DNA from 3 places in the Exiguobacterium sp. ERU653 genome. Region 1 is predicted to be linked to each of the others. Evidence: predicted binding sites of a transcription regulator. Region 1 holds the regulator's gene; each other region holds the start of a gene.
The links. The regulator Rex, encoded in region 1, represses fermentation and respiration genes when NADH is low (regulators of the CRP and FNR family bind a similar motif). The targets are predictions, from matches to a motif close to TTGTGAAATATTTCACAA.

Region 1 (10,990 bases):
CTTTGGTTTTCTAATCTCTGGCATCTGGGTTCTTGTCGACGCCTTCCTGATTCCAGGTTGGCAACAACGAGAAGTTGAAGCCATCGAACGGGAGACCATTGCAAGACTCGAAGCACGTGAAGAACGTCAAGCTGGATTCTAATCAAAAAGACGATCGAGGCATTTGCCCCGATCGTCTTTTAGCTTTCTGTTAAGTAGAATGCGAAGTCTCGTGTTTTCCGTTCTTTCACCGCGTAATGAATCCACAACCACGCCAACCCTTCGAGCTCTCGAGCAAGCTTCAGACCGTGGAGCGGATGCGTATCGAAGCCGATCTTGTTCGATAGCTCGACGACAAGCCGCACTGCTTCCTCATCTTCACCTGCGACGAACATGACGGACCCATTCGGATCGCCTAAATTCTCGACCCCCGTCTGATTGAACGCCTTCACCACTTTCGTATCAGGAATGAGTCGCTGCAAATACTCCGCACCTGACACTCCGTCTGGGCGCTCGACTTCGTTAAACTCGATGGCAATTGGATTCGTCACATCAATCAATACTTTCCCATCCAGTCCGTCGAGTGTCGGTAACAGGTCGACCGCTGCCGCGAACGGTGTACATAGCAGAAGCACATCGCTCGCTGAGGCGACTTCTTGTAAGGTCAATGTGCCCTCCCGTTCCGTCCGTGTCCCGTACAGCACCTCATAGCCAGCTTGTTCGAACTGCTCCCCGAGCGTGCGTCCGACTTTCCCGGCACCTAAGATTCCGAGTTTCATGTCTCACAGCTCCTCGTCTGTCCGCGTGACCGTCCCTCCGAACTCTTCTGCAAGCCCGTCTAAAATTGATGGATCGAATTCATCCCCGATGGCCATGACGCCTGTCTGACCCGGCTCGATGTTACCGACTGTCCGCTTGAACGTGTCTTGAATGCCTTGCATATGCTTCACGTCTTTCGTGCCGCCGATGAGACCACCTGTGAGTGTCCCGAACAGGATGCCGAACGGACCGCCGAGGATTCCAACGGCCATCCCGATGAGCGCACCTTTCGTCGACTTGTTGACGGGTGCGAGCTGTGCCGCATCCTCAAACGAAAACGCCCCGTTCTCTTCACGCTTGATGACGACAAGCTGTTCAAAACCGACAAGCCCATCCGCATGGTACTTTTTCAGCTTACTGAACGCCTGATACGAAATCGCCTCTTCCGGGAACGTGAACGTGACGATATGATACGGTTGTTTTTCCTTTTTAGCCATGAAAAATTCCTCCTTCAAGGTAGACAACATGACGCGCACTTACCTATCCTATTTCCCCGAGTAACTTGTAAATAATCTACATTAACAAATCAATCGATGAGGATGTTTATGCACTTATTATGGTAAAATTTACATATCAACCCATAAGGAGCTTTGCTATGCAACGTACACTTCGTAAGTCGGCGACCGACCGCTCTCTGTCTGGAGTATGCGGTGGGATTGCTGAATACTTTGGTATTTCATCAATCGGAGTTCGACTCATCTTTTTGATCCTACCTGGGAGTTTCCTGCTTTATATGATTTTGACGAATTCCATGAAAGATGCCCCACGCTATCTATAAAAAACGCAGAAGCTGTTAGCTTCCGCGTTTTTTGTTAGGCATTCACTTTGTCTTTCATCGCTTCAAGCGCTCCGCTGTTCAGGAAGTGCCATGGCTTGTTGTAGTGTGGTTGGAAGAAGAAGTCTACATAGGCGAGCTCTTCGATCGTCATCTCGTTTTGGATGGCTAGCGAGAGCGTGTTGACCGCTTGCGTCAAATCCGCTTTCGATAACACTTGTCCACCGACAATGCGATGTGTCCCTTTTTCATAGACGAGTTTGAATTCGACTTTCTCTGCGGTCGGCATGAACTCCGGACGATACGCGTCCTCAATGACGACACTTTCCACTTCGAGTCCAAAGAGCGCTGCCGCTTCTTCCGTCAAACCAGAAGACGCGATATTCCAGTCATAGAGTCGAAGTCCTGACGTTCCTTGTGTCCCTTGGTAGCGGACGCGTGGTTGCATCATGTTCTCCGCAATGAGCGTTCCCATGCGGACAGCGTTCGTCGCAAGTGGGATATAGGCGTGTGTGCGTGCCGGGTTGTAGTAGACGGCACAGCTGTCCCCCGCCGCAAAGATATCCGGGTTGCTCGTGCGCATGTATTCATCGACGATGATGGCGCCGTTCCCGAGCATGTCGACCTGTCCTTCTAGGAGTCCTGTATTCGGACGGAATCCGACGCACAAGATGACGAGATCCGCTTCGAATTCACCTTTGTCTGTCACGACATGTGTGACGTTCCCATCTGTTCCACGGAACGCTTCAACCGTCTGACCGAGTTCAAGATCGATCCCGCGACTGGTCATGTCCGCTTCTAATGGATCTGTGAACGACTTATCGAGATATTTGTTCAAGATGCGGTCGGCACTATCGATAAATGTGACATGTTTTCCGTATGCTTCGAACGCTTCGACGAGTTCGACCCCGATATAGCCCGCCCCGATGACGGCAATCTTCGTCGCATCCGTCGCACGCTCGATAATGCGTTGGGCATGCGCGTAGTTTTTACAGAGCTCGATTCCATTCATTTCGATTCCTGGGAGCGTTGGGACGATCGGCCATGAACCCGTCGTGACAATCAAACGGTCATACGTGTCATGCACGTCTTCCCCGGTTTCAAGATTTTTGGCGTGGACCGTCTTCGCTTCGGTGTCAATCGACAAGACGTCATGTTTCATGCGCATCGTCGCACCGAGTTCTTCAAGTTCACGTGGAGAGGAGTAGAACAACTCTTCCGCACGTTGGACGACCCCACCGACGTGGAGCGCAATCCCACACGAGAGGAAGCTGACGTTGTCGTTCCGCTCGTAAACGGTGATTTCGAGATTGTCGTGCTTGGCAAGTAATCCTTTAACAGCTGCTGTTCCTGCGTGTGTACATCCGATGACTGCGATTTTCATATGATTGTCTCTCCTTTAGGTGTTAGGCAAGTTAGCGTTTGTGATAAAAATCACATTCACTTTCTGAACTTAGTGTACTATTTCACAAGAAGGTTTGACAATCCTTTTGCTCACTATTTCACGTAAAAGTGTCTAAAATTTGAACTCCATGCGTGACAACAAAACCGTCCCGCAACCGGAACGGTTCACTTACGAATTCGTCGTGCGTCGTGCTTTGATCCAGTGATAGATGACGACGCCGATATAGGTGACAAGACCGATCACGTATAAACTGAAGCCGATCATGCTCCAGCCCAGACCATCCCATCCGCGAACAAAGACGAGACCAATCAAGATCAGCGTGTATCCTACCACGAGCAGCATCAACGAAAAGACGAGTCTTCGCTTAAATTTCGACTTCAAAAAGTTCAGCATGGCAATCAATAAAATCGTCGTCAACACACCGATGATGATGATTGCATCCCCGTAGTACTCCCAAATCATCGCTTCTCCCCCTGGCATCCAACTGAGTAGCTTTATTTTATCATGTCAGTCATGTGTTTTCGTGTTGTTGAAAAACGTTCGTTACCAAAAATCAAAAAAGCACCGTCTCCCTGGAAGGAACGATGCTCATTTCTCATTCATCTGTTTCATTAAATCCATCTGTTCTTGCACCATCGCTTCTTTCTCCCGGCGCAGCACCCCTTTATAGGTGATACGTGAAATCGATAAGCTGATCTCATATAGGAAGAAGAGCGGTAGTGACACCATGAGGTGCGACGTCAAGTCCGGTGGTGTGATGAACGCCGCGACCACGAATAGCGCAAAGTACGCGTACTTTCGAATCTTCGATAAGAAGTACGGGGTCACGACACCGATCCGGGTGAGGAACATCGTCACGACCGGTAATTGGAATAATAGACCGAACGGAATTGTCAGCTGCAACAAGAACGCGAAGTAATTATTGGCCCCGATGAGTTGTTCGAGTCCGAGGTCTTGCCCGAGGTCCGTCGAGATATCGAGGACGAGCGGGAACAACCAATAGTAGGCGAACGCAAGACCAATCAAGAACAATCCGAAGATGATCGGGATATAGGCAAGCGTGCCTTTCCGCTCATTCGGATGCAGACCGGGTGCGACAAACGCCCACACTTGATACAGTAGGAATGGGCTCGCCGCAATCAGGCCGATGACGAGCGCCAAGTTCAAGTAAATCATGAGTGGGTCCGCGACCCCAAAGGCGTTCAGTTCGAGCCCACGTTCGATGAGATCTTCTTGCAAGTACGCGAGTACATATTTGACACTCGGCAAAGCCATCAAAAAGAAGGCAAAGACGACAAATGCAGATAGCATCAGTCGTCTCCGCAGCTCTGTCAAGTGATCGGTGAGTTCCCGCTCTTGATCAGGTTGATGATTCATGGCTTACTGCTCTTTCTTTTCGATAGCTTTCTTGTCGTTCTTGTCGTTCTCGTCGTGCTCGTTCATCATGCCGTTCGTTGCATTTTTGAACTCACGAAGCGTCTGCCCGGCCGCGCGACCAAACTCCGGTAATTTCTTCGGTCCGAAGAGAATGAGTGCGATGATGGCGATGACAAATAGACTCACCCCACCTGGCATCCCGACGACGAGTGATGATGCTAGTAATTCCATTATTGATGGACCCCCTCAGCGGTTGGATAGTGTTGCATAAAGTAAATGAGTGACTGCAGCTCAATCGACAAATCGATGTGATGGACGCGAACGGTGTCCGGTACAGTGAGTCGTGCCGGTGTGAAGTTCAAGATACCCTTGATGCCGAATCGCACCAAGTCGTCTGCGACGGGCTGCGCATAGGCAGAAGGTACCGTCAAAATGGCGACGTCGATCTTGTTTTGCTTCATAATCTGTTCCATCTCATCGACGTGATGAATTGGGACGCCTGACATCGTCGTGCCGACTTTTGTCTCGTCTGCGTCGAACCCGACGACGATATGTGTGTTATTGTTTTTAAGGAAGTTATAGTTGACGAATGCCGTCCCAAGGTGACCGACCCCGACCAAGGCGACATTCGTAATCTCGTCTTGATTCAGTGTCTTTCGGAAAAAGTCTAACAGATACTGCACGTTATAGCCATATCCCTTTTTACCGAGCGCACCGAAGTACGAGAAATCACGGCGAATCGTAGCCGAATCGACCTTGACCGCCTCACTCAGTTCTGCTGAAGAGACACGTTGTTTCCCTGACGCATGCAGGCTTTGAATAAATCGATAGTATAGTGGCAACCGTTTGGCTGTCGCTTGTGGAATCTTTGGTTCGTTTTGACTCAACGGAAAGAGCCTCCTTTTTACGACACGTTACAAACGAATCTGAATTTCATACACCTTGATTGTAAACGAATTCACATGACCACTCAACGAATATACCTAAAATCGCTGAAAAATACAGTATACTAAATAGAGAGAAAGGGGTTTTTTCACTTGATCCTACTGCAAGTCAACAACTTATCCAAATCCTTCGGCGTCGAGCCGATTTTAGAAAACGTAAAACTCGAAATCCAGGAAGGTGAACGTGTCGCCCTCGTCGGTCGGAACGGTGCCGGTAAGTCCACACTTTTGAAAGTCATCGCTGGTGAATACAACTATGATTCCGGGGACATCATGAAGCCAAAAGACGTCACCATCGGCTATCTCGCCCAAGACTCAGGGCTCGAATCCGACGAGACAATCTGGAACGAGATGCTCACCGTCTTCACGGACTTGATCGAGCAGGAGAAGACGCTCCGTCGCATGGAAGCCGACATGGGATCCGAACGAATCCTAAATGACGCCGCTGCGTACGAACGTCTCCTCTCTTCTTACGATGAAGAGCAGCATACGTTCAAAGAGCGTGGCGGTTACCAGTATGAAGCGACCATCCGCTCGGTCCTCCATGGGATGCGCTTCTATCCGGATGACTTCGAACGTCGCATCGACACGCTATCCGGGGGACAACGGACGCGTCTCGCCTTGGCGAAGATGCTCCTTCAAAGTCCTGACCTGCTCATCTTGGATGAGCCGACGAACCATTTGGACATCGAGACGCTCGCCTGGCTCGAGAAGTACTTGGGCGGCTATAAAGGAGCTGTCCTCATCGTCTCCCACGACCGGTACTTCCTCGACCGTGTCGTTTCGGTCGTCTATGAGCTGTCACGTCATCGGAGCCGTCGCTTCGTCGGGAACTACACGAAGTATCTCGAACAGAAGGCCGCCATTTACGAGCAAGAGAAGAAGCAGTTCGAGTCGCAGCAAGAAGAGATTGCCAAGATGCAGGATTTCATTCAGCGAAACATCGCCCGAGCGACGACGACGAAGCGTGCACAAAGCGTGCGGAAGCGTCTCGAGAAAGTCGACCGACTCGATGCCCCGGACGGTGACGAACGCAGCGCCGTCCTCTCGTTCTCCATCAAACGCCAGAGCGGGAACGATGTGTTGAGCGCGAGCGACCTCGCCATCGGGTACGAAGAACCAATCGCCCAGCATCTCCGCTTCCAACTGCAACGCGGTGAATCCGTCGCCCTCGTCGGTCCGAACGGGGTCGGGAAGTCGACATTACTCAAAGTATTGACGAAACAACAAACCGCCCTCACCGGTGAGATCCGTTACGGGACGGGCGTCGAAATCGGTTACTACGACCAGGAGCAACAGAACTTGTCTGACACAAACCGCGTCATCGATGAGATTTGGAACGACTGGCCGCTCATGCGCGAACAGGAAGTGCGGAGTCTTCTCGGTCAGTTCCTCTTCAGCGGCGATGACGTCACGAAACGTGTCCTCGAACTATCGGGTGGTGAACGGGCACGTCTTACGTTGGCCAAGCTGAAGCTCGAGCAACCGAACCTCCTCATCTTAGACGAGCCGACGAACCACTTGGATCTCGACTCGAAGATGATTTTAGAGAATGCCCTCCTCGACTATCCGGGCACGATCCTTTTCGTCTCGCATGACCGCTACTTCATCGACCGTCTCGCGACACGTGTATTAGAGATCACGCCGAACGGCATCGATGAGTATCTCGGGGACTATTCGTACTACGTCGAGAAGAAAGAAGAGCTCGAAGAACTCGCACGACTCGCTCGTGAGGAGACGAAGCAGGTCGTCGTGAAAAAACAACGCGCCGACAAGGAACAGCAACGGGAAGAGCGCCGGATCAAACAGCGCATCGAAGAGATCGAGCTGGCGATCGAGCAACATGAGAAGCGTCTCGACGAGATCGAACAGTTGCTGTGTGAGCCGGACGTCTTCAACGACTTCGCCCGTGCCCAAGAACTATCGACCGAATCGGACGCAGCGAAAGAATCGATCACCGCACTTTATGCGGAATGGGAGGAACTCCATACATGATGCGTACCCGTGCCATGCGAATCGAGTTCATTCAAGCGTTCCTCACGGGACTCGCCTACATCGTGCCGACCGGGACCGAGTTCGTATCTGAACTCATCCGCGGTGAGCCGACGATCGTCCCGTCTATTCTCTTTTACTTTTTGCCTGTCGTCATCGGCTTCATCATTCAGACGTGGCCAGGGATCTTGCTCAGTCTTTTCAGTGGATTGCTCATGAGCACGCTCTTCATTCGCATCGTCGTCTGGCCGGTCGACGTGACCGTTCATACGTTCTATGCGCCAGGCTCGGTATGGGCCCACTTCTACGAAGAGACACTCTTCATGTGGATTCTCGCCCTTCTCGTGTTCATCGTGAGTCGTATCAACACATGGCATCGAGAGAATTATCGACAACCAAAAGCGTAAACAGTAAAAAGAGAGGTCAGCGTTGTCATACGCCGGCCTCTCTTTATATTAGAAATATCGTAACGGCTGGAATCCTACCGTATGGAAGTCGAGCTTCGTCCCGTCCTCAGCGATGAAGAAGACGGCCTCGTTCGTATCGACGTCACGTGTGAACACCTTATAGAACGTCATCGGCTTTTCGCCATTCGTCACATAGCGTGCCTCATGCGTCGAGATGACTTGCGCGAACAGTTGCTGTTCATCGAGTTCCTCGATCAAATCCTCAAACTTCGCCGCCTCTTCTTCCGTCGCCTCGCGACCCCGCTCGATTTCATAATAAGCATCGCTCGCTTTTGGCTGTACCCCGAGATTGCGATCGACGACGATCACACGCTCCGGCTCTTGGTCGACGACACTCGTGTAGCCATATAGTGACTCGATGAGCGTATTCTCTCCGGTCACGCGACCGATGCCTTCTAATGACTCTTCTCCAGTGAGTGACTTCACTCGTGTCTCTTCTGGAACAATCTCCTCTTGGTAGGCGATATTGTAAGCGCGGATGATCTCACGTACTTGTAAGAACGTCGCAACGACGAGTAGTACGATGAGTCCTCCGATGATGATGCGTTTCGTCATGTCTCTATTTCCCCCTAGACTGTCATGCTCTCTTCTAAGGATAACCCAGGAACCGCGTTCATCGCTAGTGTATCGCGCTTACCGCGCACATACGCGTGATGTGCCGCCACCCCGATCATGCCCGCGTTGTCCCCACAGAGGTCAAGCGGTGGAATGACGAGTTGAATCCCTTCAGCTGTAGCAGCCTCTTGAAGCGCTGCGCGGAGGCCACGGTTCGCCGCGACACCACCGGCGACGAGCAATTGCTTCGCCCCTTTTTCCTTCACGGCACGAATCGCTTTCTCGACGAGTACTTCGACGACACTCGCTTGGAAGCTCGCCGCCAAATTTTCTGGGATGACCGTCTCTCCACGTTGCTCCGCATTGTGTACGGCGTTGATGACCGATGACTTCAAGCCACTGAAACTGAAGTCAAAGCTACCTGGTTCGAGACGAACGCGTGGGAAGTTATACGTGTCTTCCCCGAGCGCAGCCAAGCGGTCAATCGCAGGTCCACCCGGATAGGGGAGACTGAGCGTGCGCGCGACCTTATCGTATGCCTCACCCGCCGCGTCATCACGTGTCTCACCGATGACTTCGAAGACACCATGTTCTGGCATATAGACGAGTTCCGTGTGGCCTCCTGAGACGACGAGACAGACGAGCGGGAATTGCATCTCTTCGACGAGTTCATTCGCGTAAATATGTCCCGCGATATGATGGACGCCGATGAGCGGTTTTTGATGGGCGAACGCCAATGCTTTGGCTGCACTGATGCCGACGAGAAGGGCACCGACGAGACCCGGTCCTTGTGTGACTGCGACCGCGTCCACATCTTCCATCTTCACGCCTGCTTCGCTTAACGCGTCGTCAATGACATACGTGATACGCTCGACATGATGACGGGACGCCACTTCAGGGACGACGCCACCAAATCGTTTATGACTCTCGATTTGAGAAGAGACGACGTTTGACAATAACGTCTTTCCGTCTTTGACGAGCGCAACGGACGTCTCGTCACAGCTCGACTCGATTGAGAGGATCAGTGATGTGTTCATTCTGATTCACTTCCTAACTTCGCCCAATAAATATAGGCGTCTTCATTATTATCCTGATAGTAGCGCCTTCTCCGTCCAGCTTGCATAAAACCGAACTGTTCATACAGTTTTTGCGCGCCGACGTTTGACACACGGACTTCTAACGTCAATCCGACAAGTCCTTTCGACTTGGCGAATGTGACGAGTTCCGCTAACAGTTGATTGCCAATCCCTTGCCCCCGAAATTCAGGTAAGACGGCAATGTTCGTGATATGTCCTTCATCGACGATTTGCCATACCCCGACAAAACCGACGACCCGTTTGTCATGGACCGCGACAAAATAAATCGCTTGTTCATTTCGGAGCATTTCATTCATGAACGCTTCTTTTGTCCATGGAATAGAGAACGACGCTTTCTCGACTTTTGTCACTTCTTCGACATCGAGCCACGTCATCCGACGAATTTTCACGTCAGCCATTGTTTTGTCCCTCTAACCATTTCGCTTCTGCTTCGGCGAGACGCAAATACTCTGGTTCAAACGCATGGACGTCGCTCGTCTCATCGCTGAATACGACCAAATCACTCGCGCGCCCGTATCGATGGGCAGCCGGTGCTTCGATATAGTCGTATTCGCTTAACACGTCACGGAACGGCCCCACGTCTCCGACGACGAGGAAACGCCCTTGGCTATTCAATCGTAACCAGTCCGCGACCGAGGCGTGCTGATCGTGTGTCAGTGCCTTGTTGTGCTGATAGTATCCGATATACGCGTTGCCACGGCGCGCGTCAATCAACGAGACGACCGGCAAGTCCGTATTCGGGGCCGCTGCCATAAGCTTTAGGGCAGATACCCCGATGAGCGGAAGATTGAGCGTATAGGCGAGTGTTTTCGCCGTCGTCACTCCAATCCGAATTCCCGTGTACGACCCAGGCCCTGTCGTGACAACGATGCGCTCGAGCATGTTCGGTGTCCATTTGACTGCTGCCATGAGCTGTTCGATCATCGGCATGAGGGTGACCGCATGATTTTTTGAGACCATGACCGTCGCTTCGGCTTGAATCTCTCCAGCCTCACTTAACGCGACAGATAAACGTGTCGTCGCGGTATCAATCATCAATTGCTTCATACGAGCACCTCCTTGGCGATTTGAACGTAACGCTCACCCGTCGGAGCGAGTGTCAGTTTCCGTTCTTCGTCACTTACCCGTTCAATCGTGATGGCCAAGCGTTCTTCCGGAAGCGAGGACTCGATCAAGTTCGACCACTCCACGATGGCGACACCGTCACCGTTGATATATTCCTCAAGACCGATGTCATCCCCCGTATCCTCGAGTCGATAGACATCCATATGATAGAGCGGCAAACGCCCTTTGTATTGTTTCATAATGGTGAATGTCGGACTGTTGACGTTCCGCGTGACACCGAGTCCTTTTGCGAACCCTTGTGTGAACGTCGTCTTGCCGGCACCGAGGTCACCGTTTAATGTGATGACCGTTCCTGCATCGACGAGCGTAGCCAAACGTTCTGCCACCGCCTGCGTCTCTGCCGCAGAATGCGTAATCAATGTATACATGAATGGTTCTCCTTTTATCACTTCTCATTACGTACTCATTGTACACTTCATTTTAAGCAAAAAAAAACACGAAACGCTATCGTTTCG
Region 2 (10,990 bases), on a different contig from region 1:
TCGATCGGACGATCAAATCGTCCCGAGTCTTCCACTTCTTGCTTCGAGCGCACAGCTGCGTCTTGTTGTTCCTCTGAATGATAGAAGATTGCCGGACGGTACGATTCGCCGCGATCATTGAATTGTCCCCCACCATCTGTTGGGTCGATTTGACGCCAATAGATGCGAAGCAACTCCTCGTAAGAGATGATTTCGGGGTCGAACGTAATCTCAATCGCCTCTAAGTGTCCTGTTGTTTCCGAACAGACCTGTTGATACGTCGGATTATCCACATGTCCACCCGTATATCCCGAGATGACACGTTCGACTCCCTCATATTTATGAAACGGTTTGACCATACACCAGAAACAGCCTCCCGCAAATGTAGCTATTGCCATGATAAATCCCTCCTTACTTTGTAGTGTACCCAAAAACGTCGCTAGACAACAAAAAACGAGAACCACAAAATGTGTTCTCGTTTCAGTCTTCTTCGACCTGATTCACATGACGCATCACTAAAAATAAAATGACTCCTACAATCGCAGCCCCTAAAAGCGTCAACACAATATTATCTCTGGCCGATAAAGTATAAAAGATCGCTAATCCAATCAAAATGAGCGCAATCGGAATAAACGCTCGTTTAAAATGATCCCAGTAACGCACGGACAGTCCTCCTTTTCTCTTATCATACCAAACTTTCGATTTTCGATAACGAAAGTTCTAAAAGATGAGGAATATCTCTTCGTATGAACAAGGAGTTTAGTGATATTTTCTTGAATAACCCTGAAGAGACTGACTTTTTAGTCCGTATATTATTCTTATCTATTTCCAATAGGATACTATATACTATAACTAAATATTTCCATGCAGCATAAGGGGGAGCTTCGATGCTCACAATTATTAATGCGTTCTTCATCAACCTGTGTATCTTGTTTACGCTCTTCACAATTTCCTTTTTGCCGTTTCGCAATCGGCCTCGCTTAACACCACAATCTCCTTTGAAGGGGAGAGTCTTACTCGGGGTGCAAACTGGACTGATCGCTTTACTCCTATTAGGTAATGCGTTACCACTCGAAGGTGTGCTCATTGATTTACGCGCTATTCCAATCATGCTCGGTGTACTATTTGGCGGTTGGGTAAGCGGTGCTGTCGCTGGCATTATTTTATTAACAGGTCGGTTTTTTATCGTTTTATTGACAGACGGTTCCATGTTCGGGCTTTATCTCGCCGTTGCGACAATGGTACTTCTCGTCGCATCTACCAGTATTCTTAGAAAGCGGATGGATAATACGCGTCCGACACTACTTATTTTTATAACAATCAGCATCGCTATCTTTGGGTCGGCAATTTACGCTGCGTTGCCACTTAATTTATTCTATCCTGTTTTGATTGTATATACACTAATGTCTTATGGCGGAGCTTGTGTCGCCTATCGACTGCTGCTCGAATTGCGTCGGCATTTCGAGAACGTTCAGCATCAACAACAACTAGCACGCACGGACGCACTCACCGGAATTGCCAACCGCAGGCTCTTGAACGAAGCCATGGCCAACTTGACCGTCGAGGCAGAAGAGTATGCGTTAATCTTGGTTGATATTGATCACTTCAAACGCGTGAATGATACGTACGGTCACGACGTCGGCGATGATGTCTTGCGCGAACTCGGCATGCTCCTCGTCAACGAAAGCAATGAGCGGCATTTAGTCGGTCGCTTCGGCGGCGAAGAATTTTTAATCGTCATGCCTCACGCCAATCGAGAAGAAGTGTCACGGCTTGCTGAATCTATTCGGGAAAAGGTTTCAACGTTCCCGTTCGAGACGAGCGCTGGTACGCTACACATTACCGTTTCGCTCGGCGCCTGCCATTCAAATGATATTGAAATCGATAGCGTGTTGAAACATGCGGATGAAGCATTATATCACGCAAAAGAGTCTGGTCGAAATCGTTTCATCCTTGCTTCTTAATGTGTCGAACGCTTCACACATGAACATATTTTCTCGCTTTACTTTCTCGAAATGAATCGTTACACTAGGCTAGACTTTGGTTCAGATTGGTACATCATGATTTATTCAGAAAAGGGGAAACATCGTTCATGTCAATTTTGTTATCTTTGTTTGGAATTATGTTTATCGGCTCGTTCGCGATTGACTATAAACGTGGCAAGACACTTCAACAATCAACGCTCGGGGGATTTCGTTCGATTCAACAAAACCTATGGATTTTCTTCCGTACGTCGCTTTCGATGATGATCGTCATAGGTCCACTCTTATTGATTTCAGGATTTGTGTTCTCCGAGTTAGTGGCATTCAACACTATTTCGTCTTTCATCATCGCTGTGCTCAGTATCGGCTTTGCTGAACGAATCGTCGGGATGACAGTGGCACCACTCATTCGTACATTTTGGCATCAGCGTGGTCGTCTCATGCCACTCTATCTAGATGCCTCTCTCTACGTGTTCTTATTATCCATTCTCGTATTAGAGTTTTTAATGAACATTCCCGGGATTGATCTTCAATCACCGTTCATCGCGCTATTCTATGCGTTCGCGCTCTTCTACACGAGATACTTGTTCAGTCTAATTCGGTTCACGGTTCAAAAAGGCGTCGCCTCGAACTGAACAGATGATTGATTTCCCATACATGTTTCCATGTGTGGGATTTTTTTCTGTATTTCTTATTGACAATGAGAATCGTTATCAACTATACTCTAGTTGTAGCTTCCCACAAGCTTGACGTGCACGTTCCCCAAACACATCACGTCACGTGGATTCCCCTCCACGACACTCTTTTTGAAAGCATTGCGACAACCCCCATTTGTTGCACCCATATTTGCCAAAAACAAGACGAGCAGCCCATCGACGGGGCTGCTCGTCTTTTCATTATGCGAACACTTCTTGCTCGATTTGTTTCAATTCATAGAACATGCCACGTTTCGTCATCAGCTCCTCGTATGAACCGACCTCGACAATCCGTCCAGCTTCCATGACGATGATTTGATCAAACGTCTCTAGACCCGTCAAACGGTGACTGACGAGGATGAGTGTGCCTGCTCCCGCTTGCTGTAACAGTTCAGAAAAGACATGGGCCTCCGTTCCTGCATCGAGTGCCGATGTCGGTTCATCGAGCAACCAGAGTAGCCCGTTTTTGAGAAGTGCCCGTGCGATGGCTAGACGTTGGCGTTCTCCACCTGACAAGTTTGCCCCTTTTTCAAGGACCGGTTCGTCTAGCAAGAATGCCAAACGGACGCGCTCAAGCGCTACGTTCATCTCTTCATCTGTGAAGTCACCGGCTAACGCCAGGTTTTCTCGTACGGTGCCGTAAAAGAAATGATTGTCTTGCAAGACGACGCTCGCATGACGCCAAATGGCTGTCTGTTTGACGTCGTTCAGGTTTTTGTCATCCAATCTTATCGCACCTTTTTCCGTTCGAACGAATGCTAACAATAGTTGAAGCAACGTTGATTTCCCGGATCCACTCGGTCCGACGATGACCGTCTTCGAACCGCTCGGGATGTGTAACGTCACCTCATCAATCACATCTCGAGACGTATCTGGATAACGATAGCGAACCTCTTCGAAGGAAATCGACGGGGAAGCAGCGAAAGTCACGTCCTGTCGTTTCGCTTCAAACGCCTCAATCGCTTCACTCGGTTCTGTCACTTCAAACAAACGATCGGCTGCTTGCTTACTGTCTGCAAAGTGTCCTGGGAACACAGCCATCGGTGTCGTATTCTCAAACGCAGTGAGCGACATCATGATGAGCATTGCCAAGAATAAACCGTTCAAGTCTCCGTTTACCACCTGATACGCACCAATTGCCAATACACCCCATGAGACGAGTAACGAGGCTGCGACGACGAGCGACGAATTAAAAAATTGATTCGTCGCGTCTTTCCGCTCCGCCTCCATGTAACGTTCACTACGCGTGTAGACAGCTTGTTTCGTGCGATCGAGTTGGTGATGAAGTTTCAAATCCCGGTGCCCGTACAGCATCTCTGTCAATTGAATCGACACATCCCCACGTAACGAACGAATCGTCTCATCATGACGAGCGCGAATCCGAGCAAATCCGAGCGGAATCAAGAAGCCGGTGACGAGTACACCGAGTAAAATCCATAGACTGACCGCAAATGAGAAGAAAGTGATAAAGAAGATTGTACTTAAGAAGACGAGCACGAGTATGATTGGCGGATAAAATACACGGAGAAAGTAGTTTTGAAGACTCTCAACATCTCCGACGACGCGCGAAAGTAAATCCCCGCTCCGATATTTTGCGAAAATAGACGGAACGAGTGGTTCAAGTTGTCGATAAAACCGAACGCGTAGCTCACTCAAAATCGTAAATGTCGCTCGGTGTGAAGCAAGGCGCTCTCGGTAACGACTTCCTGCTCGAATGACCCCGAACAGTTTAATCAAGACGACGGGTACCATGAGCGCATATAGGGGCGGGACGAGTCCTGCCCGCGAGACGAGGTATCCACTTGCCGCAAACAAGGCGACCGCCGCTAATCCGGCTGCGTATCCAAAGAAGATAGAGAGAAGAATATCTTTTTTCTCGCGCATCATCCATTTTGTGATTGTCCAAAGCGAGTTCATCGACTCACCCCTTTCTGAAGCGCAAATAGTTCCGCATACTCTGGGACAGCGAGCAATGTTTCATGAGTCCCTTCTGCGATTCGCTTCCCGTCATCCATAAACCAAATCGTATCCGCCTCTTTGATTGTATGCAGGCGATGTGCCACCGTGATCAACGTTGCATCTTTGGAAAGCTCATCGATGGAACGTCTGACGATTCGCTCTGTTTTCAAATCGAGACCGGTCGTCGGTTCATCAAACAGTAAGATCCCTGGTCGTTTAAAGAAGGCTCGAGCGAGTGCCAGACGTTGTCTTTCACCGCCGGATAACCCAAATCCACCTTCCCCAAGCTCCGTCCAGATCCCGTTCGGCAAGTGTGCAATCACCTCAGATAATCCAGCTGCCTCGACTGCTTCTTGTAATTCCCGCTCATCGGCCGCCTCACCTAAAGAAATATTGTCGGCGAGTGTCCCCGCAAATAGATACGGATTTTGAGAGATATACGCAATGTTTCCATACCAGGCAGACTCGCCAAACGTGTGAAGTGGTTCACCGTCCACGAGGACGCGTCCCGACTTCACTTGCAGGAGTCCGGAGATGACGTTGAGCACCGTCGTCTTCCCAGATCCGCTCGCACCGACTAAAGCGAGGTGGGTACCGGATGAAATGCGACCACTCAACGGCTGAAGCGCAAAGCGCCCGCCTGCATATTCGAACGATATGTCCTCGAGTTCAAGGTCTGGTGTCCGTGAATCAAGAGACTTCGTTCCCCATTGAGTACGATCATCCGGGGCGTCTAGCACCTCAAAGATTCGATCCGCCGCGCCCATACTGCCTCGACCCGTATGGAAGGCGCTGCCTAAATCTTTAATGGCCAAGTAATACTCCGGTGCCAACACCAAGATTAAAAAGCCTGAGAAGAACGTGAGATTCTCCCAAACAACCATCTGTAATGCGACTTCTAATGCCACAACCCCGGTGCTGAGCATCGAGATAAATTCGAGCATGAGGCCGGATAAGAATGCCGTCTTCAACACAATCATTGTCGCATCCCGAAAATCGAGGCTGCTCTTCTCGATTGCAATTGCTTCCTGTTCGGTACGGTTATAAAGTTTCAGCGTCGTCAATCCTTGCAGAACATCCAAGAACTTTCCGGAAAATTGATTCATTTTCTCCATCTGTTCTTCGGATTTTTTCTGTGTCGCGATCCCGATGATGATGAAAAACAGCGGGATGAACGGTGCCGTCACCATCATGATGACACCCGAAATCCAGTGTTGGCTAAAAACGACGACCAAAATGAGGAGCGGGATGATCGATGTCTGGATGACTTGTGGCCAGTATTGACTGAAGTAAGCGTCCACCTCGTCAACGGCATCCATGAACACACTGACCTTCTTACCAGACTGACCGGTCAAGGACGATTCGACCGGACTCGTGGCATAGCGATCCAACAATTGAAGACGTAACGTCTGTTTCGCCTTCTCGGATAGGCTCGCACCGATTCGGCCAGATACATAACCGAAAAGCGCCCGTACTAACAGTGCAACAACGAGCCAAAGCAATGCCGGGATGACAGCTTCGAATGATTCATCTTTTAAGAAGATTCGGTCGACAATGTCGACGATTAAATACGCTTGTGCCAAAATGGAGAGTCCAATCATGACCGAAGATAATACGAGTCCGCTGATATGGCTTCTTTCGGCGAACGCAAGGGCTTGCAGTCGTTTCACCGCATTCATCCTTTCTCTATTTACAGTTCAATTCTTTGTGAGATTCATCACTAATTATACAATATGCCACGGTTTGAAGCGAATGCTCCGCTCGTTTGAGTATGTAAAAGACGCCCTCATCTGAGTGGCGTCAATCGATATCTTGCTCAAAATATTCAGGATGCCCGATGACGAGTTGGTGGGCATCGATACGAAGCACATCTTCTTTACGAAGTTTGGCTAAAATCGTTGAGACCGTCTCGCGGGACGTGCCGGACAAACGAGAAAGTTCAACCGCGGTGAAGGGACATCGGACACGCACGCCCTGTTCGTCGGGCTCCCCCAAATCTTCAATCAAAAAATGGAGCGTATTCAAGACGCGCTCTTTTGCACTCGGTGTGATAATCTCTTGGACACGCCGCTCATGTAAATCAAGAATACGGTTCATCTGCCCAATGATATAAAGCAACATACTCGACTGTGTGGACACGAACTGCTCGAAACGGTCCGTCGGAATATAGATGACTTCAATATCCGTCATTGCCTCGGCAGTATGGCGATAGTCTTCCCCCGTGAACAAACCGTTGTAAGGAAAGAACTGTTTCGGTTTTACATAGTCGGCGTAATGATGTGTCGCATTCTCATTCATTCGTTCGAGCCTAATGTAACCACTCATCAAAAAATACACACGCTCCCGTGGGTCACCTTCCATGAATAACAGTTGCCCTTTCCGATAAGTCCTACAATAGACGTGCGGGATGAGCTGTTCAAGCGTCCGACTTGAACATGTCGCAAAAAGCGTTAACTGTCGTAAATCATCGATAGTCCATCTATGTCGCATGTGTATCTCCTCATTTCCAATCAGATCTCTTGCTTTCATTATAGATGATATACAATTGAAAACGCTTTCAAAATCCAACATTTTTCTGACATGACAAAAAGGGGTTGCCCCCCTTTTAGTCCAACATAAGTTCAAGTAGCGCGTCCTGCAAATCTCGATCGAGTTCTAACGCATGAAGATCAAACAACCATGCTTCGAGACGGGTCTTCGTTGTGGCCATCTGATACAGGCGATCTTTCAAGTCGTAGGCAATTTCCGCGCGGTCTAAAAACCGATAGAGACGGTCGAGTCGATGTGCGTTCTGCGTCACATCGACCGGAAGTGTCACGGTCTGTTCTTTCTTTAATTCACCGAATGGAATGTGTAACGTCTGTGTCTCTGCATCATAATCACCATCACCGACAACACCGCGGACAAGAATCGTCAACGTCCGTTTCGGCGGAACGAGAGTCAGGTCGCCCGACATCTCGATGTGTAGCGTACGTGCTTCCCAATCGAGCGTGAACGTCGTTTCGAGCGACGCCCCTGTTTCATAATCCCTACTTTCTCCGTCGTCCTCATACATCGTAAATGTATTTGAAGCACCTGGGAAGACGAGCACCTCTAATGCGCTCGGATTCCCCGTATCGTTTCCGTGCGGCTCGTGTGGCATCAATGGAACGATAGCACCCGCTTTGGCGAAGACCGGTTGTTGATTGAGTCCACGGAACACACGAATCGTTTTATCTCCTTCATAGCGGTGTCCTGTGAAGAAATCGAACCACTCTCCCTTAGGTAACCACACATTCGCCGCGGCGACGTGGAGTTTTCGGTCCATCGGCGTGACGATCGGGGAGACGACGAGTTCACTTCCAAAATAAAATTGGTTCGCCACCTGATAAGCCGCTTCGTCGTCAGGATGCTCGATATACATCGGTAACACGAGCGGTAAGGCATCCGCATGATTACGATAGTTCATCGTATACAAATACGGGATGAGTTGGTGGCGTAGTCGTAAGAATCGCTTCATCGACTGTTCGGCTTCTATACCGAAACGCCAAGGTTCTTTGCCGTTAAACGTGCTGAACGTTGAGTGTAGACGCATGATTGGACTGAACACCCCATACGCGACCCATCGTGCGGCGAGCTCATCATCTTTTTTACCACGATGATGCCCACCAATGTCATGACTCCACCAACCGTATCCAATGTTCGTCGCCGTTGCGGTAAAATACGGCTGGAAGGCGAGCGAGGCCCACGAGATGATTGTGTCTCCCGAGAATCCGACCGGATAACGGTGACTTCCCGGGCCTGAATAACGAGAGAAAATGAGCGGCCGCTTGCCGTCACGGGCAATATCGACCGCATGGTAATGATTTAGCATCCATAAAGGATCTAGCCCTTCCATCTTCGACGTCGAACCCTGCTGCCAGTCAATCCACCAAAAGTCAACGCCGTCCGCTTCATGCGGATGATGCATCTGTTCGAAGTACGCTTGAATGAATCGCTTGTCTGAAAAATCAAACGGGATTCGGTCTTCCGATGCCGGATCGATCCCCATCGCTTCAGCCATCGCCGCGTAGTTGTCTTCAAACGCACGTACCCCGTCCGCGGGATGCAGATTCAGCGTCACCATCATCCCTTCGTCTTTTAACCATTTGAGGAAACGCTTCGGTTCAGGGAAGAGGTTTTTATTCCAGGAATACCCCGTCCAACCACTCCCGTACTCTTCAGGAATGTCTGTCACATGCCAGTCCATGTCGATAACACTGACTGAAAACGGTATGTCTTCTGATTTAAAGCGACGCATCAGCGCCTTATACTCTTGTTCGTCATACCGCCAGTAGCGACTCCACCAGTTCCCGAGAGCTTTACGAGGAAGCATCGGCGTCGGACCCGTCAACGTGTAAAAGTCTTGAAGTGCTTGTTTATAATTATGTCCGTATCCAAAGTAATAGATGTCATGAATTCCTTTTCGTCTCGGTTCGACGAATCGATCTTCCGTCATCAAAAAAGAGGATGAATCGTCAATGATCGCATACCCTTGTTTCGAAAGAATCCCTTCCTCTAATTCTGTCGCCCCGTCCACATGGTCGAGCGTCCGCGCCGTTCCTTTGAGTGTCCGTTCCGGACCGTTGAACATGTAGCGGCTATAATACGTACTAAAATTCCCTTTCACGTCCACATAGAGCGTATTCGGCGCGAACGGACCTTTCGTATAATATAAATGAATATGTTCCGTGATGATTTGAAGTTCCGTCTCATCTTCAACCACTCGGAAATTTGGCACATCAAATTCCCGATTCCACGCAACTTGGGTGGCGCGGTCTTCAAAGACACCGTCTTCCGCGTACTCCATTCGAATCAACTGACTCGTCAACACGGTAAAGCGATAGCAGCTTCCCTGCACGATCGCCTCTCTTTTTGCTTTTGGTTTCATCCATGACTGATACACATGATTTTCTTCAAATAGGCGCATACATACGAGCGTTTCCGCTCTCCGTCACTTCCTTCCTGAAATAAGTGCAAACGTTTACACTAAATATGATAGCAATCTCATTTTTGGCATACAACTTTCCTTCCCCTTGAATCTGGACAGAAAACAAAAAGTCGCAAACGTTTCACGTTTGCGACACATTCTTATTGTTGAAGAGAAGGGGCCAAGCGGACACGCGTACCGGCATCCCCATATATGGCCGCTAATGCTTGATCGAGCGAGGTGATAATGGCGACCCGGTTCGTACCCGACTCCGCGAACTGCAGGGCCGCTCTTACTTTTGGCAACATGCTACCCGGAGCGAACTGTCCTTCCGCGATGTATGTTTCTATTTGTTCCTTCGACGCCTCTTGGAGCGCCATCTCACTCGGCTTCCCAAAGTTGACATATACATGTTCGACCGCAGTCAGGATGAGAAGCACGTCTGCATTGACGAGATCGGCTAGTTTCGCAGCGGCGAAATCTTTATCAATAACCGCCTCGATGCCGACATATCCTTCAGGCGTCTCCATGACGGGAATGCCACCGCCACCGGAAGCGACGACGATGTGACCTGATTCGACGAGTGTTCGAATGACCGTGTGTTCAGCGATTTTCATCGGTACCGGACTCGGAACGACCCGGCGATACCCTCGTCCTGCATCCTCTTTAAACACGTATCCTGTCGTTCGTTCAAGGTGAAGTGCCTCTTCCTCTGTATAGAACGGACCGATTGGTTTAGTCGGATGGTGGAACGCACTATCGTTTGGGTCGACAACACTACGCGTGACGAGAGAGGCCACTTCGCGTTCAAGGCCACGTGCACGTAGCGCTTTCGTCAATGCATTTTCAAACCAATATCCAATCATCCCTTGCGTCATCGCTCCACAAACGTCAAGGGGCATCGCTGGCGTTGCTGGACTATCTGAGGCAGCTTGTTGCAACATCAGATTCCCGACTTGCGGACCGTTCCCATGCGTGATGATGACGTCGACTCCTTCTGCGATGAGTGAGGCAAGAGATTCCGCTGTTGCCTCCACCGCTCGCATCTGTGCTTCAGCTGTAGCATCTTTCCCTTGTTGAATCGCATTACCACCCAAGGCGATGACCACACGTTTCTTTTTCATATCTATACCCCCCGATCAGATGACTGAGATATTACCCGATAGTATGCGAATGACTGCGAAGATGGCAAGTGCGGTCAAAACCCCAGCGACCATCCACTCTATTTTCGTGAGTGATTTAATTCCATTTTCACGCTGCGCTTTCATGTAGAGAAGAGTGCCCGGTGCATATAAAAGTGTTGTGAGAAGCAAATAGTCAATTCCTGCGGCATAGATGAGCCACAGTCCGTAAATGGACGCGACCAAACCAATCGTCAAATCGCGCATTCTCCGCTCACCTGCACTGTAGCCAATTCTATTTTTCGA
Region 3 (10,990 bases), on a different contig from region 1:
CTCAGCAATATAATTCAAATTTGACGTGATGCGACTCTCATCAGTCGTCACTTCAAACCGCTCTTCTACACTGTCCTCTATGCTATAACTGATCTCAACCACTGCGTCTGTCCAAACAGATGGATTCGAATTGATGTCTAACGCCCATTCTGCTTTCGTTTCCGTCGCATCAACAGCAAACGTCCCAAGTCCAATCACGATGACCGCACCAAGAGCGGCCACATTCCACATTCGTTTCATTTTCTCACCTCAAACATTCAGTTTCGTCTGTAAAAATCGTCCGCCTAGCCAAATCGTCACACCTGCCCATGCTATTAACACCACACCGACATATACAATCGTCTCATCATAAATCAGGTAATTATCCAAGAACGCGTAGCCTAAAATCGGAATAGTTAAGATGACAACTAGAATCGATAAGCTAAGTACCGGTGACCACAACGTCCGTTGCCAGAAACTTCGTTCAATCAACACAAATGCGAAGATGAAGAGCACAGCGATCGTGATCATCAATTGATGAATGACAAAATTAACGAGTGAAGAAGGATACATCATAGACAGTATTCCCTGGTACGATAGTGCTTGTTCAAATGACCCTTGCATCGGAATCATCTTATCTTCGAACCAACTTGTAAACGCTATGTATTGCAACTTAAGGGCAATCCATTCGACAGCGAACAACCCGAACGTCATCATTAATATGGTAGCGAGTTTGGCGAAAAAAATGGTCATTCGTTTTAGTGGCATTGTGAGGAGTCGCATCATGAACGTCCCTCGTCCTTGAAAATCGCGATACCAAATCCATACGCTGTACAGTAACACGGCAGCAACGGCAATCCCGAGGGATAAAAGATATGGAGTTCCGTTCAAGTAACTGACAAACATCAATTGATAGTCTGCATTCCCTGCACGACGTAACTGTTCATAAAAATTCGTCTCGCCCCATAAAAAGTAGCCGAGATATCCAAACTGGACGACGAGGAGACCGGTGACTAACATCAAGAACGGTTTTGTGACACGCTCGACTTCCCAACTCAATAGTTTCAATAGATTCATGCCCCGTACTCCTCTCTCATTACATCGACGATGGACTTCCCATGAATGAAACGGACATCTTCGACATCAAACTCACGGACGATGCGTCCGTTATTCAACATGACCGCCTTGTCGATCAAGTACTCGATATCTTCAATCTCGTGTGTCGTAATGAGCACGCCTCGGTTCTCCATGACCTCACTCGAAAACAGTTCGACAATCTGTTCTTTCGAAAAGACGTCGATTCCTGAGAACGGTTCATCGAGTAATAAATAATCCGGGTCTTGGGCAATGCCGAGTGCGAGGTTCGCTTTGGCGAGCGTCCCTTTCGATAACTCGCTTAACTTGTCCTCCGGGAACAATTTAAAGTCTTCGACGAGACGAGCAAATAATGCCGAATCAAATGTCGGATAAAAGTCTTTCATGAACGCCTCACATTGCTCGATTGTAAAGTGAATCGGGAACATCGCATGGTCTGCGACGAAAGCGACTCGATTCAAATCGATCGGTTTTCCATCAATCAATACCGAACCTTTATCAAAAGGTGTCAATCCCATGATGCCTTTCAATAACGTCGATTTCCCTGTACCGTTCAGTCCGATGAGGCACGTGATTTCTCCTTTGTTCGCTGTGAACGAAACGTCTTCAATGACTTGTTTTTTGCGATAGCGCTTCTTAACTCCCAACACTTCGATCATCGTATATTCCCTCCTTGTACTGTCGTTTAATCTTCTCGACAAGTTCGTCTACCGAGACGTCGAGTTCTTGAATCGCTTCCACAAATACAGCGACCGCGTCATCTACAATCTCAGAACGAATGTGTTTCAAGATGGCGTCGTCTGTCGTCACGCGACTCGGTCGATTTCGTTCGGTCGTAATCAATTGTTGGTCCTCCATTTCCTTAAACGCTTTTTGAACCGTGTTCGGATTAATTTTTAAATCGTTTGCTAGTTCTCGTCGGGATGGCATCTCATCCCCGGCTCTCAGTTCACCGAGTGCCATCTTCTTCTTGAAGTAGTCGACGACCTGTAGATAAACCGGTGCCCTCGTATTGAATTGCATGTTCATCACCTTTCTAAGTGTATGACATGGTTAATACACTTTCTAACTGTATTATTAGTTTAATACACTTCTGCGTCAATCATTTTTTCAATTTTTCTCCAAATAAAAAACATCTGACACGTGCGTCAGATGTTGAAATGTTCAGTCAGAGTATGATATCCGCCCCTCTTTTCGGATCGATTTGTTGAAGATACAGATCTTCCCCGGGCCAGTACCGGCGCTTATATTTCGCAAGTCTTTTCGCCGGATCGCCGAGGTATGTATCACGGTTCAATACTCGCTCATAACGAACCTCGCGTGGGCAGTCGAGATAAATCACATAATCGAAATAAGGACGCCATTCCGGTCGCTGCAAAAAAATCCCCTCTATGACGACTGTATGAGCAGATGACACATCAATCTTCTCTTCTGCGATGACATCTCGTTCATACACGTAACGAGGTAATTTTAGTTCGGTAATCCCATTCCTTAATGGACGAAACAGTTCACACTCAAGACGCGATACGTCCCATTGTAGAGCATAATACTCGGTCGGTTCAGACTGTCCGGTCTCATAGCGCTTTGCACGTTCGACGATATAGTCATCGATGTGAAGAACATAAACACTCGGCTCATTGCTCAAATGTGAAACGCGCGTCGTTTTGCCCGCTCCGCTCAGTCCATCAATCGCTACGACAAACGGTCGATTCCCTAAGTGTATCGAACGTGCTGCATGGATGACTTCTAATGTGTTCATACCGTTCCTCCCCACACAAAAAAGTCAGCTCACGTATGAGCTGACTTTAGTTTACCAGAGTACCCAACCACGCGCTCCAGGAGGCGCACTCTCAATCAAGTGCCAGATTGGAACGGTGTATGCAAATGCGATCAAGACGAATGTCACGGTGATCCATAGTTTCCAATTCTCGAAATAACGTGGTGTATCCATCGCTGCTTCCTCTGTCTCAGCGAGCGGGAATTCTTCTTCGCCTTTCGGTGCGAGGAATGACAAGTTGAACATCGAGTAGACGAAGATGAGAACAGAGATGAACAAAATTGTTCCCCCGATTGCCATCATGACGTGATATGGAATCCATTCACGTGTCAACGCATCTGAGAAATAAGTTGCCGGACCCGTACGACGTGGGTTCCCATTCAACCCTGAGATATGCATCGCATACGACATGATGGCCATACCGAACGCCCACGTTCCTGCTTGAATCAAACCAAGTTTGTTCATCGCCTTCGTCAACGTGCGACCACGAAGGACTGGTACGAGCCAGTATGCCGTTCCGAAGAACGTCAAGGCAACAGCCGTTCCGACGGTGATGTGGAAGTGTCCTGTGACCCAAAGTGTATTGTGGACCATCGCGTTCAATTGGTGCGAAGCGTTGATGATCCCACCTGCGCCGGCAGGAATGAAGAACAACATCCCGACGAATGGTGCAAGGAAACGAACATCGCCATATGGCATTTTCTTCACCCAGCCGAACAACCCTTTTGCACCAAGCGCACGTCCACGAAGTTCGAACGTCGCAAAGAGCGAGAACGCCGTCATAAACGAAGGAATGACAACTAAGAACGTCAAGATAACTTGAACGAACTTCCAGAACGGTTCAATCCCTGGCTCTGTCAATTGATGGTGGAATCCGACCGGGAATGAGAAGAGTAAGAATAACAAGAATGCCATTCGCGCCAACGCATCAGAGAAGATTTTTCCGCCGATTACTTTCGGTACGACCGTATACCACACAATATATGCCGGCATGAGCCAGAAATACACGAGCGGGTGCCCGAAGTACCAGAATAATGTACGGGATAATTCAATACCGACTGTATCTTTCCACCCGAGTGAGAGCGGGAGGAGTTGGAATAAAATCGTCGCTGCGACACCGAGTGTCGCGATGACCCAAAGTAGCATCGTCATAATACTCATGTAAGCCGGGAGTGGTGGATGAACCCCTGGGTTATCACGTTTGTAATCTGCATACATCCGGAACATCGCGAACGAGGAGAACCACGTTCCGACTACGAACAGGACGAGTCCGACATAGAAGAGCGGATCTGCCATGAGCGGTGCATAAAATGTATAAAGTACAGTCCCTTTATTAGCAAGAATCATCACAGTGATCATGACAGCACCGATAATCATCGTCCAAAAACCGAGCCAAGCGACACGGGTCGGGAACGATTCAAAGCGACCGAATGACTTCGCAAGTAGCGCATATAATAGACCGATGATGAACATCGTTGTGAAGACGATACCGAGCATGATTCCGTGAGCTGTTAGTAACTGATAATATCCAAAAATTTCAGGAATGACACCGGTCCGAATTAACGTCTGCATCAAACCAGCCAACGCACCAATCAAGACAGCGAGAATCGATACAAGAACGTGACCGTAAGCAAGACGCGCTTCTTTCGCTCCAATACTCGGAACCGGAACTCCACGCTCCATCTCCCATTGCTTCAGTTTAGATGATACATCGTTCATTTACTCCACCACCTTGATTTTAGTCGACATCATGTGATGTCCTGTTCCACAATATTCGTTACAAAGAATCAAAAATTCTCCAGCTTCCTCAAACGTGTACGTCAATGAGTTGATATGTCCAGGGACGACCATCATATTGACCGGTGTACCTGTCAACTGAAATCCGTGAACGACGTCCGGTGACGTCACGAGGAACGTCACTTTTGCACCTTTTGGAATTTCGACATTCCCTGGTGTAAAGGTAAATGCTTGTGCAATCATGACGAGCTCGTATTCATTCTCGCCAATTTGATGAAGTCCCGGTTGATCAAACGGAGCCGTCTGATTCACTTTTGCCGGGTCGATCAAATCCGCATCCGATGCAGGTTGATTTCCCGCTGCGAAGGCAGATACCCCTAGAACAGTCAAGAAAACTGCAAGTAAGATAATACCAAACGTAAGCCAATATTTTTCTAATTTATGAATATGCATGACGAGACCCTTCTCCCTGTATGTTTATCGAGTAACAAATAAGTAAAAGACCGAAGACCACATGGCGATGATGACACCTGCGACAATCATGACCGATGTAAACGTTCCTTTAAGATTTGGTTCTTGCCCATCTTTATGTTCCACGTGTAAAACCCCTTTCGCTTGTTTTTCCACCTTTATTGTACGCAATCGCTCAGGTGATAATATGTGACATTTATCACTTCAAAAGTGACAATCACATCAATTTTGCGTAGTTTCAACACACAAAATTCACATTTTTAAAAAGGAGTCCACAAAAAAACCACCTACACATGAGGTGGTTTACAAACGACATATTCCAGCAGGACAACCCTCGCAGTGACAAAGCTCTTTCAAAAAATCAACATCGTGAATAACGATCGATTTTGCTGTTGTACTGATAACTCCGTCTTTTCGCCACTGGCTGATCAAACGGTTCACCGTCTCGCGCGGAGCTCCAATCAATTGCCCCAGTTCTCCATCGGACGGATGACGAGGAATCACAATGGTATCTTCTTCCTCTACACCATGCATGGCCGCCATCCGCAGTAATGTCGAGCCCAGCGCCCCTGGCTTTCCGTACAATAATAAGTCGCGGACTTTCATTTCCGAGTGCTTCCGCATCATCGATGTCCAGCGTAAAATTTCTCCAGCAAACCGAATATCGCGTTGCATCAGTGATTCTAGCTCACGTTTCGAAATCGTTCCAATTGTACTTTCTTCTGTCGTCTCGATACTGTATGAACTCGGGAAAGTTTCCACGATATCGAACTCACCGAAGAAATCATCTGGTCCATACATGAACATGACGAGTGGATTTCCTTTTTTTGTGATTTTCGTAAATTTAACAGAACCACTCTTTAAGTAAAAGAACTTATCACACTTCTCGCCTTCCCAACACACGATACTTGCTTTTGGATGATGCTGAATCGTCATCATTTCAAGAAACAGTTGTTTCGTTTCATCTGAAAATACAAAACTGTTCGGCTGAGTCGTTCCACATTGCATTGACATAAGTCGTTGCTCCCTCCACATTTCATTCGTCCGTTCCATTTATGACTTTATTATACAAGAGTGTGACAGGAAGAATCGTAAAAGTATGTGACATTTCAAACAATCTTTAAAAAAGAGATTCGGCTATTCTCCCGAATCTCTCTGCTTGTTTAACGCTGAATCAACCGAATCAATTTTTCTGCCGGTTTGAAGTTCGGATACCGGACCGGTAAATCGAATTTTGTCGTATTCTTTAAAATCGATTTGGCGTGACTGAACGTTTCAAAACTCGTTCGACCGTGATAAGCCCCCATCCCGCTCTCGCCGACTCCGCCAAACGGAAGGTTCGGATTCGTCAAGTGCATGATGACATCGTTCACGCACCCTCCGCCAAAGGAAAGATGTTTCATAACTGTTTTTTCCACGTCTTTCGATTCCGTAAAGAGATAGAGAGCAAGAGGATGCGGTCGGTCAGAAATGAACTCGATTACTTCATCAAGTTGACGGTACGGAATGACCGGTAAGATTGGACCAAAGATCTCGTCTTTCATCACATCAGCATCTTCATGAAGATTCGTCATGACAGTAGGCGCAATTTTTAGTTCATCTTGACTCGTTTCACCACCGAAAATAAGGTCACCCTCCGTCAAGTAGTGGGACAGACGGTCGAAGTGTGCTTCATTGACGATGCGCGTGTATCGTTTTGTCCCGACACCATTCCCGAACATCGCAAACGCTTCTTGTTTAACGGCTTCTAAGAAAGCTTCCTGTTGTGATTCATGCACGAGCACATAGTCTGGTGCGACACATGTTTGACCGGCATTCATCCATTTCCCCCATGCGACACGTTTCGCTGCAATCGAGACGTTCGCATCTCCATGAACGATAACAGGTGATTTCCCACCGAGTTCTAGTGTGACCGGTGTCAGATGTTCCGCTGCTGATTTATTGACGATCCGACCAACTTGCGTAGAACCTGTGAAGAAAATGTAATCCCATTTTTGATCCAATAATTCTTGAGCCGTGTCCTTATCACCTTCGACACTTGCTACATAGCGATCGGTAAAGGCGCGCTCTAACACCTGTGTCAAGATACGAGCGACGTTAGGCGTCAACTCTGAAGGTTTGACAACGGCGGTGTTCCCTGCGGCGATTGCGCCGATGAGTGGAGCAACAGCCAATTGGAAGGGATAATTCCAAGGAGCGATAATTAATACCGTACCGTACGGCTCATAACGTATCTCGCTCTTCATCCCAAGATGGATGGCTGTTCCACGGACACGTTTCGGACGCATCCACCGTTTTAATTCTCGTTTCGTTCGTGAAATCTCATCGTAAATAAATCCGATTTCTGTCGTATACGCATCCATCTCTGATTTGTTCAAGTCTTCGCGCAGAGCTTCTAACAAGTCCGGTTCATAGTGCTTGATCGATTCCTTTAAAAACGTCAGCATGCTCAAACGGAATGCCATTGATTTCGTCGCCTGAGTTTTAAAGAAGCGGCGTTGTTTCTGGACAAGCTCATCAATCGTCAACTGTTCAATCGGTGCCAGCATAAACTTTCCTCCTTATGATTTATCACATTTATTTCATCTTATCATCCAATGAAGAGTGAATCTAAGAAATCGCTTTCATCCATCGAACATCTTTCAATCCCCTATAAACGTTTAAAGGTTTAAACATTTAATCATATGTATAGATTAATGAATTAAAGTCATCGTGTCAAAACATTCGCCCTCTTTTTAGAGAACTCATCATAAAGAGAAGACTCGCTCCCCATAAAATTACTCCGGTCAGCGTAAACTGCTGGATGACCGAAAGAGAAAGCGCACTTAAAAACGACGATCCCGCCACCGTTCCGAGAGAGAAAAATGCATAAAATGCCCCGTACGCTTTTCCCCGATTTTGTGGGGATGTTGATTGAATCAACAATGTGTTGATTGCCGGAAATAAGATTGCAAATCCGACTCCATATAAGGCAAGTACCCCGTAAAGGCCAGATTGTACACTTGCTTGTCCAATGAGCAGCTGACTCGTCCCGATGATGGCCACCCCGAGTGCGCTCAATTTAGTCGGGGAAAAGCGATCGAACAGTCGGTTCGTTGGTAATAAAAAGAATAGGACGGCGACCACACCGAACATACTGAGTAACGTCCCACTCAATCGCGAATCGTATCCGAGCGCTTGCACATGGAGCGGCAATAAAAAAGCGAGCGCCCCTTGTGAAAACATGAGGAAGAAAGCCCCCCAATAGGCCCGAATCACTCTAGAATCAGCTTTCACCGGTTCGTCATCTGTTTTTGTCTTCACATCTATCATTTGACCGCGACGCATCGTGATGACCGTCAAGAACAGAATTATCCAACCGAATAAAGAGACGAATAGAAAAACGGTCGGGGGTGACGTCATACTTGCAACAATCCCACTAAAGGCTGGACCGACGATGGCCGCTAGACCAACAAAACTACCGGTGATTGCAACTTTCTTCCCTTGACGATTCGTCGCGGTGACGTTCGCAGACAGCGTAAACGCTGCCGGGACGATGAGCCCGGCCATAAAGCCGTGAACAAACCTTACAAACAGCAACATAGATGCTGAGTCGACGAACTGATAAGTCAATAAACTGAAGCTCGTCAAAAATAAACCGAGAACTAAAACGCGATATGGACCATTCCTGTCAGTCCATATACCAGATAATATATTTCCAAACGTGTTCGTCAACGAATAAATAGCAATAGAAAAACCAGCGATAAACGAAGATGCCCCAACGGATACCGCAAATGTACTCATAATCGGAAGTTGGGCGAACAAATCAAAAAAAGCAAAAAATACAATTGCATATAATATAAAACGCGATGGAGTTTTCATCAGACAATTCCTCTTTCTCGTGATCTTACCCTTAGTCTAGCTGGAGCTCCGTACGTTTCATAGGGATGAGTGGGTTTGGACACAAAAAATCCCTACAGCCATTGGCTATAGGGAAAATCGCTTAGTTTGTCACTTCGACGGCTGTGTCGAGAGCGACACGAATCATTTCATCGAACGTCGACTGACGCTCTTCTGATGTCGTCTCTTCACCCGTCAACAAGTGGTCAGAGATCGTGAGGATCGTCAACGCGTTCACTTTGTGTTTCGCTGCAAGTGTGTAAAGACCTGCTGCCTCCATTTCGATGGCGAGGCACCCGAAGTCTGCCCATTTCTTGAAGTGATGGAAATCGTCTTGGTAGAATTGGTCAGCTGTGAAGATTTGTCCGACTTTGACCGGGATGCCCGCCTTCTCTGCATTCATATATGCGCGATGTAGGAGGTCGAACGTCGCTGTTGGCGCATAGTCCATTCCGTTGAAGCGGACACGGTTTTGACCCATCTCACTTGATGCGCTCATCGCAATGACAACATCACGCACTTTAACGTCTTCTTGAATTCCGCCCGCTGTTCCGACACGGATCAAGTTTTTAGCACCGTACGACATGATGAGTTCGTTCACGTAAATCGACATCGAAGGCACACCCATCCCTGTACCTTGAACCGAGATACGCTTCCCTTTGTATGTTCCCGTAAAACCGTACATGCCACGAACTTCATTATATAATTCGACGTCTTCTAAAAACGTTTCCGCGATATACTTGGCGCGAAGCGGATCCCCTGGAAGTAGTACCGTTTCTGCAATTTGTCCTTCTTGAGCTCCAATGTGTACACTCATGTTTGAATTCCTCCTTTAAGCTTGTCGTTGAACCTGTTCCCGAAATTCGTTCGGAGTAACACCGACTTGTTTTTTAAAGACCTTCCGGAAATACTTATCATCCGAAAAACCGACTGCTTGGGCGACTTCATAAATACGTTGTCTACTCGATTCTAACAGGAGCTTCGCTTCGTTCATCCGAATCGTCAACACATATTCAGACAAGTTCACGCCATATTGCTGTTTAAAACGTCTCGAGATATACTCTCGACTTAAGTAAAATCGTTCACTCATACCTTGTAAACTCAGTTCTTCCGAAAAATGCTGTTCAATGAACGTTCCGATTTGGGCAATCGGGTCTTCACTCGATTCAGTCACCACGTCCGCTAACGCGCGTGCCAACGTATCATTCAATACGTCAGGATCAATCGGTTTCAACAAATAGTCAAAGCTACCATATTGGATGGCCCGTCGCATGTATGAATATTCATCGTATCCTGTCAACACGACAAGCTTAGAAAATGAAGCGTGGTCGTGTACCCACTCCATCAGCTCGATGCCGTCACAATGAGGCATTTGAATATCCGATAAAATAAGGGCAGGACGCTCTTGCTCGATGAGCGTCTGTGCTTCACGCCCGTCCGTTGCCTCGAGTACTTTCGTCACACCGAATCGTTCCCATTCACCGAGTAATTTCACCGCTTCCCTTACCGGAGATTCATCATCTACAATCAACACTTTCGTCATAACGCCACCCCCTCAGAAGAAGCGGGGAAACGCATCATAATTCGAAAACCGCCTGTTTCAGGTGTAGCCAACATAAATTCTGCCTCCCGATTATAGTTTAACATGAGTCGATCGCGAATGTTTCGTAATCCTGTTCCTTCTGTGTCATAAAATGTCGAATCGTCTTGTTCGATTCGTGACATGACCCGTTCCCATTCCTCGGTCGTCAACGAACGTCCGCTGTTCTCACAGCGAATCACGAGTGTCGCGCCTTCCATCCAAATCATCACGTCAAATCGATTCGCTAAAGCAGACCCGTCCCGCTCGAACCCATGTTTGAAAAAGTTCTCCGCCAATGGCTGTAAAATCATTTTGGGGACAATGAGTTCATGTAGTTCTTCTGAGACGTCGACTGTCACTTGAAACTGATTCGGAAAGCGTACGTCTTGCAGTCGAATGTATGAGTTCAAATGCTCGATTTCTCTCTTTAGAGAAACCATCGATTCCTCTGGATGCATCGTATATCGCAT

Region 2: cydD (thiol reductant ABC exporter subunit CydD) is a predicted target of Rex. The motif match lies at 6,321-6,338, and genes of this name have one in related genera.
Region 3: KNO95_RS11880 (cytochrome c oxidase subunit 2A) is a predicted target of Rex. The motif match lies at 5,247-5,264, and genes of this name have one in related genera.

The regions. Positions count from the first base shown of each region.
Region 1 covers NZ_JACSKV010000004.1:100,193-111,182, forward strand. Annotated here, with positions in the region: gene KNO95_RS13060 (TM2 domain-containing protein) at 1-142, shown strand, start outside; gene KNO95_RS13065 (NADPH-dependent F420 reductase) at 180-758, opposite strand; gene KNO95_RS13070 (hypothetical protein) at 762-1,235, opposite strand; gene KNO95_RS13075 (PspC domain-containing protein) at 1,394-1,576, shown strand; gene KNO95_RS13080 (FAD-dependent oxidoreductase) at 1,611-2,957, opposite strand; gene KNO95_RS13085 (YesK family protein) at 3,147-3,440, opposite strand; gene tatC (twin-arginine translocase subunit TatC) at 3,567-4,355, opposite strand; gene KNO95_RS13095 (twin-arginine translocase TatA/TatE family subunit) at 4,359-4,553, opposite strand; gene KNO95_RS13100 (redox-sensing transcriptional repressor Rex) at 4,586-5,242, opposite strand; gene KNO95_RS13105 (ABC-F family ATP-binding cassette domain-containing protein) at 5,393-7,294, shown strand; gene KNO95_RS13110 (hypothetical protein) at 7,291-7,698, shown strand; gene KNO95_RS13115 (hypothetical protein) at 7,747-8,313, opposite strand; gene tsaD (tRNA (adenosine(37)-N6)-threonylcarbamoyltransferase complex transferase subunit TsaD) at 8,328-9,350, opposite strand; gene rimI (ribosomal protein S18-alanine N-acetyltransferase) at 9,347-9,808, opposite strand; gene tsaB (tRNA (adenosine(37)-N6)-threonylcarbamoyltransferase complex dimerization subunit type 1 TsaB) at 9,801-10,457, opposite strand; gene tsaE (tRNA (adenosine(37)-N6)-threonylcarbamoyltransferase complex ATPase subunit type 1 TsaE) at 10,454-10,903, opposite strand.
Region 2 covers NZ_JACSKV010000001.1:1,831,669-1,842,658, forward strand. Annotated here, with positions in the region: gene msrA (peptide-methionine (S)-S-oxide reductase MsrA) at 1-377, opposite strand, end outside; gene KNO95_RS09285 (hypothetical protein) at 460-642, opposite strand; gene KNO95_RS09290 (diguanylate cyclase) at 867-1,943, shown strand; gene KNO95_RS09295 (hypothetical protein) at 2,072-2,596, shown strand; gene cydC (thiol reductant ABC exporter subunit CydC) at 2,858-4,573, opposite strand; gene cydD (thiol reductant ABC exporter subunit CydD) at 4,570-6,294, opposite strand; gene KNO95_RS09310 (Crp/Fnr family transcriptional regulator) at 6,416-7,105, opposite strand; gene KNO95_RS09315 (glycoside hydrolase family 31 protein) at 7,221-9,563, opposite strand; gene arcC (carbamate kinase) at 9,725-10,687, opposite strand; gene arcD (arginine-ornithine antiporter) at 10,703-10,990, opposite strand, start outside.
Region 3 covers NZ_JACSKV010000003.1:74,704-85,693, forward strand. Annotated here, with positions in the region: gene KNO95_RS11845 (hypothetical protein) at 1-240, opposite strand, end outside; gene KNO95_RS11850 (hypothetical protein) at 250-1,056, opposite strand; gene KNO95_RS11855 (ABC transporter ATP-binding protein) at 1,053-1,733, opposite strand; gene KNO95_RS11860 (GntR family transcriptional regulator) at 1,711-2,103, opposite strand; gene KNO95_RS11865 (kinase) at 2,243-2,833, opposite strand; gene KNO95_RS11870 (b(o/a)3-type cytochrome-c oxidase subunit 1) at 2,885-4,570, opposite strand; gene KNO95_RS11875 (cytochrome c oxidase subunit II) at 4,571-5,041, opposite strand; gene KNO95_RS11880 (cytochrome c oxidase subunit 2A) at 5,066-5,185, opposite strand; gene KNO95_RS11885 (Crp/Fnr family transcriptional regulator) at 5,363-6,073, opposite strand; gene KNO95_RS11890 (aldehyde dehydrogenase) at 6,223-7,608, opposite strand; gene KNO95_RS11895 (MFS transporter) at 7,775-8,920, opposite strand; gene deoD (purine-nucleoside phosphorylase) at 9,042-9,755, opposite strand; gene KNO95_RS11905 (response regulator transcription factor) at 9,771-10,481, opposite strand; gene KNO95_RS11910 (sensor histidine kinase) at 10,478-10,990, opposite strand, start outside.